Regions from separate parts of the Pseudomonas serbiensis genome, predicted to be linked through region 2. Evidence: predicted binding sites of a transcription regulator. Region 2 holds the regulator's gene; the other holds the start of a gene.
The links. The regulator FliA, encoded in region 2, starts transcription of late flagellar genes. The targets are predictions, from matches to a motif close to CTAAAGTTTNNNNNNNNNNNGCCGNTAA.
Positions count from the first base shown of each region.

Region 1: a site for FliA is predicted at 2,551-2,578, ahead of Q6A51_RS27020 (methyl-accepting chemotaxis protein). Genes of this name have one in related genera too.

Region 1 covers NZ_JAUQOO010000041.1:10,551-14,834, forward strand. Annotated here, with positions in the region: gene Q6A51_RS27015 (LysR family transcriptional regulator) at 1-823, shown strand, start outside; gene Q6A51_RS27020 (methyl-accepting chemotaxis protein) at 883-2,514, opposite strand; gene Q6A51_RS27025 (J domain-containing protein) at 2,722-4,284, shown strand, end outside.
Region 2 covers NZ_JAUQOO010000003.1:254,318-258,601, forward strand. Annotated here, with positions in the region: gene Q6A51_RS06065 (chemotaxis protein CheA) at 1-1,031, opposite strand, end outside; gene Q6A51_RS06070 (protein phosphatase CheZ) at 1,065-1,850, opposite strand; gene Q6A51_RS06075 (chemotaxis response regulator CheY) at 1,870-2,244, opposite strand; gene fliA (RNA polymerase sigma factor FliA) at 2,504-3,244, opposite strand; gene fleN (flagellar synthesis regulator FleN) at 3,241-4,074, opposite strand; gene flhF (flagellar biosynthesis protein FlhF) at 4,190-4,284, opposite strand, start outside.

The sequences.
Region 1 (4,284 bases), on a different contig from region 2:
GCCAGCGGTGTCGCAGCACATTTCGGGGCTTGAGGCTGCGATAGGCAGGAGCCTGTTCGAGCGTCAGTCGCGGGGCGTCGAACCTACGTCCGCAGCGGACGAACTGGCAGCGGATATCGGAGACAAGCTCGATGCAGCCGAAGCCGCGCTGTCATCGGCAAGAGCGCGTTCGGTGGAGTTGGCGGGGGCGTTGCAAATCATCGGGCACGCTGACGTTCTGGCTGAAGTGGTGGCCAGACAATTGCTGCCTCTGCTGGAGGTCGGCATTCGCATCAGGATGCAGAGCGGAAACCAGGAATCGATCACGCATATGCTGATCGAAGGTCACTGCGATCTCGGGATCTCTGCCGCACCCCCCAATAATAAGCGCCTGCGCAGTGAGCTGATGTTTGTCGATGACGTCCTGGCGGTGGCGGCACCGTCCGTGGTTCAGCGTTTGACTCGTGCGCCGGATTTCAATGAAGCGTTGCTGGGTGAGCCGGTACTTGCCTATAACCTGGACCTGCCGCTCATCGATGGCTGGCTGGAAGTGAACAGGATAGAAGCACCCAATCTGATGCCGGCGATGGTAGGCCAGGACTTGCGTACTTTATGCAGTCTGCTCAAGGAGGGATTTGGCTGGAGTGCGTTGCCGGCTTATTTATGCCGCCCTTACATTGAACGCGGCGAGCTTCTGGAAATACCGGCTCCGGTTGGCCCGGCCAGTCGTGAGTATTATTTGCTGTGGATTCCCAGCGCCTTGCGTCAGCCACGTGTGGCACATGCACGACAGTCCTTGTTGTGGCGGTTGCGGGCTGACCGTCAAAGCGCTGAGGGTGAGTGAGCCGGTCGCTTTCGAGCAATTAATTGCCCGGCGACCAGCGTTTTCAAGATTTGGTGAGCTTACATCCGGAACTGCAACACCAACTGATTAAGGCCGACTGCCAGCTGCGACAGCTCTCCGCTGGCTGCCGAAGTCTGGTTTGCACCTGTAGCGTTCTGGGCTGAAAGGTCTCGAATGCTGGTCAGGTTGCGATCCACTTCACGGGCCACTTGCGCTTGTTGTTCCGTGGCTGAGGCGATGCTGGTGTTGCGCTCGTTGATCTGCACAATCGCTGCGGTGATTTCCACCAGTGCGTGGCCCGCTGCCTGTGCGACGTCGAGGCTGGTACGAGCCCGTTCGCTGCTGTGGCCCATTGCGCTGACGGCCTTGCTTGCACCGCCCTGAATGGACGCGATCATTTTCTCGATCTCGGCAGTCGACTGTTGGGTGCGGTGAGCCAGTGCTCGTACCTCATCGGCAACCACCGCAAAGCCACGACCTGCTTCACCGGCCCGAGCCGCTTCGATTGCTGCGTTCAAGGCCAGCAGGTTGGTCTGATCGGCGATACCCCGGATGACATCCAGAACCCCGCTGATGCTTTGCACCTCGACAGCCAGACCATCGATTTCAATGGCGGTAGCGCCGACCGATTCGTGCAGCTCGTTGATCACGCTGACAGTCTCGTCTACACGTTTACGGCCATTTTCTGCCGACTTGCTGGATTCCTGTGCGGCGGTGGAGGCCATGATGGCGTTACGCGCCACTTCTTCAACCGCTGCGCTCATCTGATTGATTGCGGTGGCGGCCTGATTGATTTCATCGTTCTGGCGTTGAACGCCGCGCAGGGAATCTTCGGTCACGGCCGTCAATTCTTCGGACGTGGAAGCCAGTTGATTGGATGAGTTACCCAACTCACTCAGCGTGCGTCGCAGGTTCTGCTGCATGATCGAGAGGGCGGCCAGCAAGCGTCCCGGCTCATCCTTGCCGTCGGCTGCAATGGGTTTGCTGAGGTCATTGACCGCAATCTGTTCGGCCACCGCCAATGCCTTGGCAATCGGTGCCGTCAGGCTGCGGGTAAATATGCCGGCCAATGCCAGCGTCGCGGCGAGCGCGACAAGAATGGCAATGATCGTGACATTGCGAGCCTGGGCATAGGTCTTGTCGGCGGCGACATCGGATTCTGCGACCTTCAAGTCTGACAGGCGGGAAATCTCAGCGATGTCCTTGGCCAACAGATCGGCTGCCAGGGTCATTTCACCCGTCGGTTGGGTCAGCGCGGTGATGATGTCCTCGCGTTTTTGCGTCATGGCCTCCAGGTACCGCGAGTGTATGGCCAGATAGTTGTTCAGATTGCGGGACATGCTGTCGTATGTCTTCTTGCCTTCATCGGTGACCAGCAAGGACTGTAATTTGCGGACATCGGCTTCAAGGCTGCTACGAGCCTGAACGACACGCTGTTGGGCTGCATTGGTCGCGGTGGCGTCCTGTGCCAGGCGCAGACCGCTGTTGCCAAGTCGAATGGTCAAAAGATCGCTTTTGATCTGATCGACTGCCTGAACCGTTGGCAATACGTTGTCTTGCAGTGTTTCCCGGGACTCTTTCAAGTCAGATGATTGCAGCAGTGAGAAGAGTCCCAGTGCTGTAACCAACAATGCAAAAAAGCCGAAGCAAAGCAACGACCGTGGGGCGATGTTGAGGTTTCTGAGAGTCATGGGAAGTGCCGTCGATAGGGAGTTGACAGTCTGAAACTATCGACCTAAAGCGGTTCAGCTTTAGAAAGTTGCCGATATTTGCTGGAATCAAGTCGCAGAATCGACAGTCTGCTGCGGTTATGATGATGCACTGCCTGTATCACTTGGTAATGGAAAGATCGGCTGGAGGGAGCGCATTGACGACTTCGAATAAAGTGAGTGGCAGCGATGAGTGATTGCTGGACGGTTCTGTCACTGCCTGATGACGCCGACGAGCGCAGCATCAAGCGGCAGTATGCGCGGCTGCTTAAAAGCAATCGTCCTGATGACGATGCCGAGGGCTTTCAGCGCCTGCGCGATGCTTATGAGCAGGCTTTGCATATTGCTCGCTATCGGGACGAAAGCGATGAGGTTGCCGAACTGCCTGATCAGGTGGCGCCAGCCAGGCATGATGCATCGCCGTCATGGCGGGTGCTGGTTGATCAAACAACAGTCGATAATCTGCCTGAGCACTATCTTCAGGCTCAGGCACTGGGTTGTGCGCAAGATTTTGAGCAAGAACTGTTGCTGCGTTGCCTTGCCGATCCTGAGGGTGAGGTCAGTCTGCTCCGGGCCGCGACTAGGCAGTTGAACTGGCTCACTCCATGGCAACAAGCGCCTATGAATGGTGATCAGGCTGTCTGGTTGACCCAGGCATTGCTCGACTCCCATCAGTCGCAGTTGCAGGCTCGACTACAGGTCGAAGATACAGAGGCCTTCATTGATGAGTTGCAGGCGTTGCGTCAACAGCCCTGGCTGGCGTCGCTGGAGCGCAGTGAGCATTTGCAGCGTTGGGTCATGATCCTGCTGCACAACACAACCGGCTGGAACTCTGCCTTGTTCGAGCAGGTTTGTTCCCTGTTTGGCTGGGATGCGAAGCAAGACCTGCACCCGGAGCCTGCCTTTATCTGGCAGCGCTTGCTTGATCGCGTTGAAAAGGATGATTTTGTCCGACATCTGCAGCGTCTGCTCAGTAAAAAGCCGTTCAGTGCCGAGGGGCGTGCCGTGCATTTATTGCTGGGTGCTTATAGTCCTGTTGAGCGCAGGCGAATGGCCAGGGCTGAAGATGACAATGTACGTGTTATCTGCAAACGGCTTGTCGAGCAAATGACGCTGCGATATCCCGGTGTTCTAGAAGCCTTTCCCGATGCCGACCTTGAATGCTGGAAGCGGGCGCATGAGCCTTTTTCTCCTGAGGCCAGACGCTGGCTGGGGCTTGCGGCCTTGCCTGTAGTTTTGCTGTTCGGCCTTTCGCTGTATTTCCAGCCGGATCAGGATCTGTGGTTTCTGATTCTGTATCCCTTGCTGATGGTTCCTGGCCTTATGGCGTACATGTATATATGGCGTCCGCTCTGCGAGGTTGTTGCGACACTGGATGAATGGCTGAGCCTTCGTCTTCTGCCTGATGTCATCAGCGGGCCGACCGCGAACGCCAAGGTGGTGCAGCACGCACTGCCGCTTGCTGTCATGGGCGGGGTGATGGGGTGGAAAGGCGGCGGGCTTGGGTTGGCGCTTCATTGTTCCGTGACTCTGATATGGATAGCGTTCGCCCCTTATCGCTATCCCAGGCCCTATGCCGCCCTGACACGGATGTTCAGAGCCAGGAAAATGATGTTTGGCGGTGTGTTTCTTGGTGCTTTCTTCTGCATGCTGAGTGCTGGCTTCTTCGTCATGTCACAACCTGGAGGTACCAGAGAGCGATCCGCGGCATCTCAAGGCAGTTATCAGTCTGACTGCAACCCGGATAACCTG
Region 2 (4,284 bases):
GCTGCTGGTTTGGCGGCTGGTGCCGGGGCCGGAGCTGGAGCCGGCTTGGCTGCAGCAGGTGGCGGAGGCGGTGGAGGCGCAGTTGCTGCCGCATTACCGGCAACAGCCTGAGGCTCGAACTTGCCCTTGCCATGCAGCTCATCGAGCAGGTTCTCGAACTCGCTATCCGTGATTTCATCGCTGGCCGCCGCAGCAGGAGCTGCTGGTGCCTTGGCAGGTGCAGCCGCTGCTGCAACCGGAGCCGCAGCGACACCGCCATCGAACGAACCCTTGCCATGCAACTGATCGAGCAAGGCTTCAAATTCGTCGTCGGTAATTTCATCGCTGGCAGGTGCAGCGCCACTGGCCGGGGCAGCCGCTACTGGAGCGGGTGCAGGCGCAGCCACGGCATCAGGCGCAAACTGGCCCTTGCCATGCAACTGATCGAGCAGCGACTCGAATTCCTGATCGGTGATTTCATCGCTGGCCGCAGGCGCTGCCGCAGTTGCAGCAGGCGCTGCATCAGCCTTGGCCGCGCTCATGGTGTCGAGCAGGTGCTCGAACTCGGCGTCGGTGATGTCATCGCTTGCAGCTGGCTCGACGGGAGCCGCCTCGACCACAGGAGGTGGTGGAGGTGGAGCCGCCTCGGCCTGCTGAGCCGACTGTGGCTCTGCAAGACGCGACAGCGCAGCCAGCAGTTCTGGAGTCGCAGGCGTAAGATCGGTCCGCTCGCGCACCTGACCGAACATGCTGTTGACTGTATCCAGAGCTTCAAGGACCACGTCCATCAATTCGGCGTCAACGCGGCGCTCACCCTTGCGAAGGATGTCGAACACGTTTTCGGCGATGTGGCAGCACTCCACCAGCTCATGGAGCTGGAGGAAGCCGGCGCCCCCTTTTACAGTGTGAAAACCGCGAAAAATTGCATTGAGCAGATCCGCATCATCTGGTCGGCTTTCCAGCTCGACCAACTGTTCAGACAACTGCTCCAGAATTTCGCCGGCCTCTACCAGAAAATCCTGAAGGATCTCTTCATCGGCGCCGAAGCTCATTGGGGTGCTCCCTAAAATTAACCGTCAACAGACCTAGAAGCCAAGGCTCGATAGCAGATCGTCTACATCATCCTGTCCGGATACGACGTCTTCACGTTTATCGGCATGAATCTGCGGACCTTCACCCTGCGTGATATGTTTTTTAGGATCTTTTTCAGCAAGGATCGCTTTTTCGTCATGTTCGATGCCCGCAAAGCGGTCGACATGACTGGCCATGAGGACCAGTTTGAGCAGATTGCTTTCGACTTCAGTGACCAGCTGCGTAACGCGCTTGATCACCTGACCGGTAAGATCCTGATAATCCTGGGCCAGCAGAATGTCATTGAGATGGCTGGCAACGGTATGAGCTTCGGATTCGGTACGGGACAGGAAACCGTCGACACGCTTGGCCAGATCACGAAACTCTTCAGCACCGATTTCCCGACGCATGAAACGCCCCCAGTCCGCGCTCAGCGACTTGGCATCTTCGCTCAGCCCGTTCATCAGCGGCGTGCTCTGCTCTACCAGGTCCATCGTGCGGTTGGCCGCATTCTCGGTCAGTCGTACAACATACGACAGACGATCGGCGGCATCAGTGATCTGCGACACTTCTTCGGCTTGCGGCATGTTCGGGTCAATATGAAAATTGACGATCGCACTATGCAGTTCGCGAGTCAGCTTGCCGACTTCCTGATACAGGCCACGGTCACGAGCCTGGTTGAGCTCATGGATCAATTGCACGGCATCACCGAAGCGGCCTTTTTCAAGGCTGGCAACCAGTTCCTGCGCGTGTTTCTTCAGGGTTGACTCGAAGTCACCCAGTGAATCGTTGTTGTCCATAGCGCCCTCGCGGCATGCATCAGCTGTTGACGCGTTCAAAGATCTTTTCGATCTTCTCTTGCAGCACTTGGGCCGTGAACGGTTTCACGACGTAACCGTTCACACCAGCCTGGGCAGCCTCAATGATCTGCTCACGCTTGGCTTCAGCGGTCACCATCAGTACCGGGAGACTTTTGAGACGCTCATCCTGACGCACCTGACGCAACAGATCGATACCGGTCATGCCAGGCATGTTCCAGTCAGTCACCAGAAAGTCAAAGGAACCGCTTTGAAGCATCGGCAAGGCAGTGATGCCGTCGTCCGCTTCGGATGTGTTGGTGAACCCCAGGTCACGCAACAGATTTTTTATGATCCGCCGCATCGTTGAGAAGTCATCAACGATGAGGATTTTCATGTTCTTGTCCAATTCGACCTCCAAGCAGTCTTTAACGCATTCAGCACCTGAACACGCTGTTCACTCAATACTGGCACAGCACACCCCCGGCTGTACGAAAACGACGACGGGCTTGGCAAAACAACAAAACAGAAACCTGAACCAGCAGGCCATAGGCTCTGTCCGAACAGGCTCCTGCCTTGTCTATCCTGATACCACGTAACGCTCTGCACAGCCGGCTTGCGACAACCTGAGACTCTTGCAAGTCACAAATCGCCCATCAACGCGCTCGCCACTCCCCCAAACGCCCTCGCAAACGAGCTGCGCACTGGCTGTGTAACTGGCTGACCCGCGACTCGCTGACCCCAAGCACCTCACCGATTTCCTTGAGGTTCAGCTCTTCGTTATAGTACAGCGCCAATACCAGCCGCTCACGCTCCGGCAAGTTGGCGATTGCATCTGCCAGCGCTGCCTGGAAACGCTCATCTTCCAGGTCACGCGACGGTTCGAGCGAGCCGCTTGCGCCGTCCTCATGCAACCCTTCATGGTCGCCGTCCTGCAAAAGGTCGTCGAAGCTGAAGAGACGGCTGCCTAAGGTATCATTCAAAATCCCATAATAATCATCGAGACTTAACTGGAGTTCGGCAGCAACCTCATGATCTTTAGCGTCACGACCGGTTTTTGCTTCAATTGCGCGAATTGCGTCACTCACCATGCGCGTATTGCGATGCACCGAACGTGGCGCCCAGTCACCCTTGCGCACTTCATCGAGCATGGCACCGCGGATACGAATCCCGGCATAAGTCTCGAAACTCGCACCCTTGGTGGAGTCGTACTTGGTAGAAACTTCCAGCAAGCCGATCATGCCGGCCTGGATCAGATCTTCAACCTGCACACTGGCAGGCAGACGCGCCAGCAAGTGGTAGGCAATACGCTTGACCAACGGCGCGTAACGCTCGATGAGTTCGTACTGCGAATTCCTGGAAGCCTTGCTGTACATTTGAAAGCCGCTCGCTGTCATTGAACAGGCCCCGCACTGGTCTGGTGAACAAGTCGTTCGACGAAGAACTCCAGATGACCACGCGGGTTGGCCGGCAACGGCCAGGTATCAACCTTCTGGGCAATGGCCTTGAAAGCCAGTGCGCATTTGGAGCGTGGAAACGCCTCGTAAACAGCGCGCTGCTTCTGAACCGCCTTGCGAACACACTCGTCGTAAGGAACGGCACCGACATATTGCAGAGCCACATCAAGGAAGCGATCAGTCACTTTCGTCAGTTTGGCGAACAGATTGCGCCCTTCCTGTGGGCTCTGGGCCATATTGGCCAGAACACGAAAACGGTTCATGCCGTAGTCGCGGTTAAGCAGCTTGATAAGCGCGTAGGCGTCGGTAATCGAGGTAGGCTCATCGCAGACCACCAGCAATACTTCCTGCGCTGCGCGCACGAAGCTGACAACCGACTCGCCGATACCGGCAGCGGTGTCGATCACCAGCACATCGAGGTTGTCGCCAATCTCGCTGAACGCCTGGATAAGGCCGGCATGCTGGGCTGCTGAAAGATGGACCATGCTCTGGGTGCCGGACGCCGCAGGCACGATGCGCACACCGCCCGGCCCCTGCAACAGGACATCGCGCAGGTCGCAACGGCCCTCGATGACGTCAGCCAGCGTGCGCTTGGGCGTCAGGCCCAGCAGAACATCGACATTGGCCAGACCAAGGTCGGCATCGAGCAGCATGACGCGCCGGCCGAGTTCGGCCAGGGCCAGTGAAAGGTTCACTGACACGTTAGTCTTACCGACGCCACCTTTGCCACCGGTCACTGCGATAACCTGTACGGGATGCATGCTGCCCATGTTATTTCTTTACCTTGTCTTGCGTAGACCGAAACCACATTACGGGCTGCACGTTCGCGAACGAACAATGCCTGGCAGACCATTGATGCAGGGACATTCCAGTAATATCCATCAGTTACCCCACTCTCTTGCCAGGGGTGTGATAGAGGTCGGCAAACATATCGGCCATCGCTTCCTCGCTCGGCTCATCCTGCATTTGCACGCTGACTG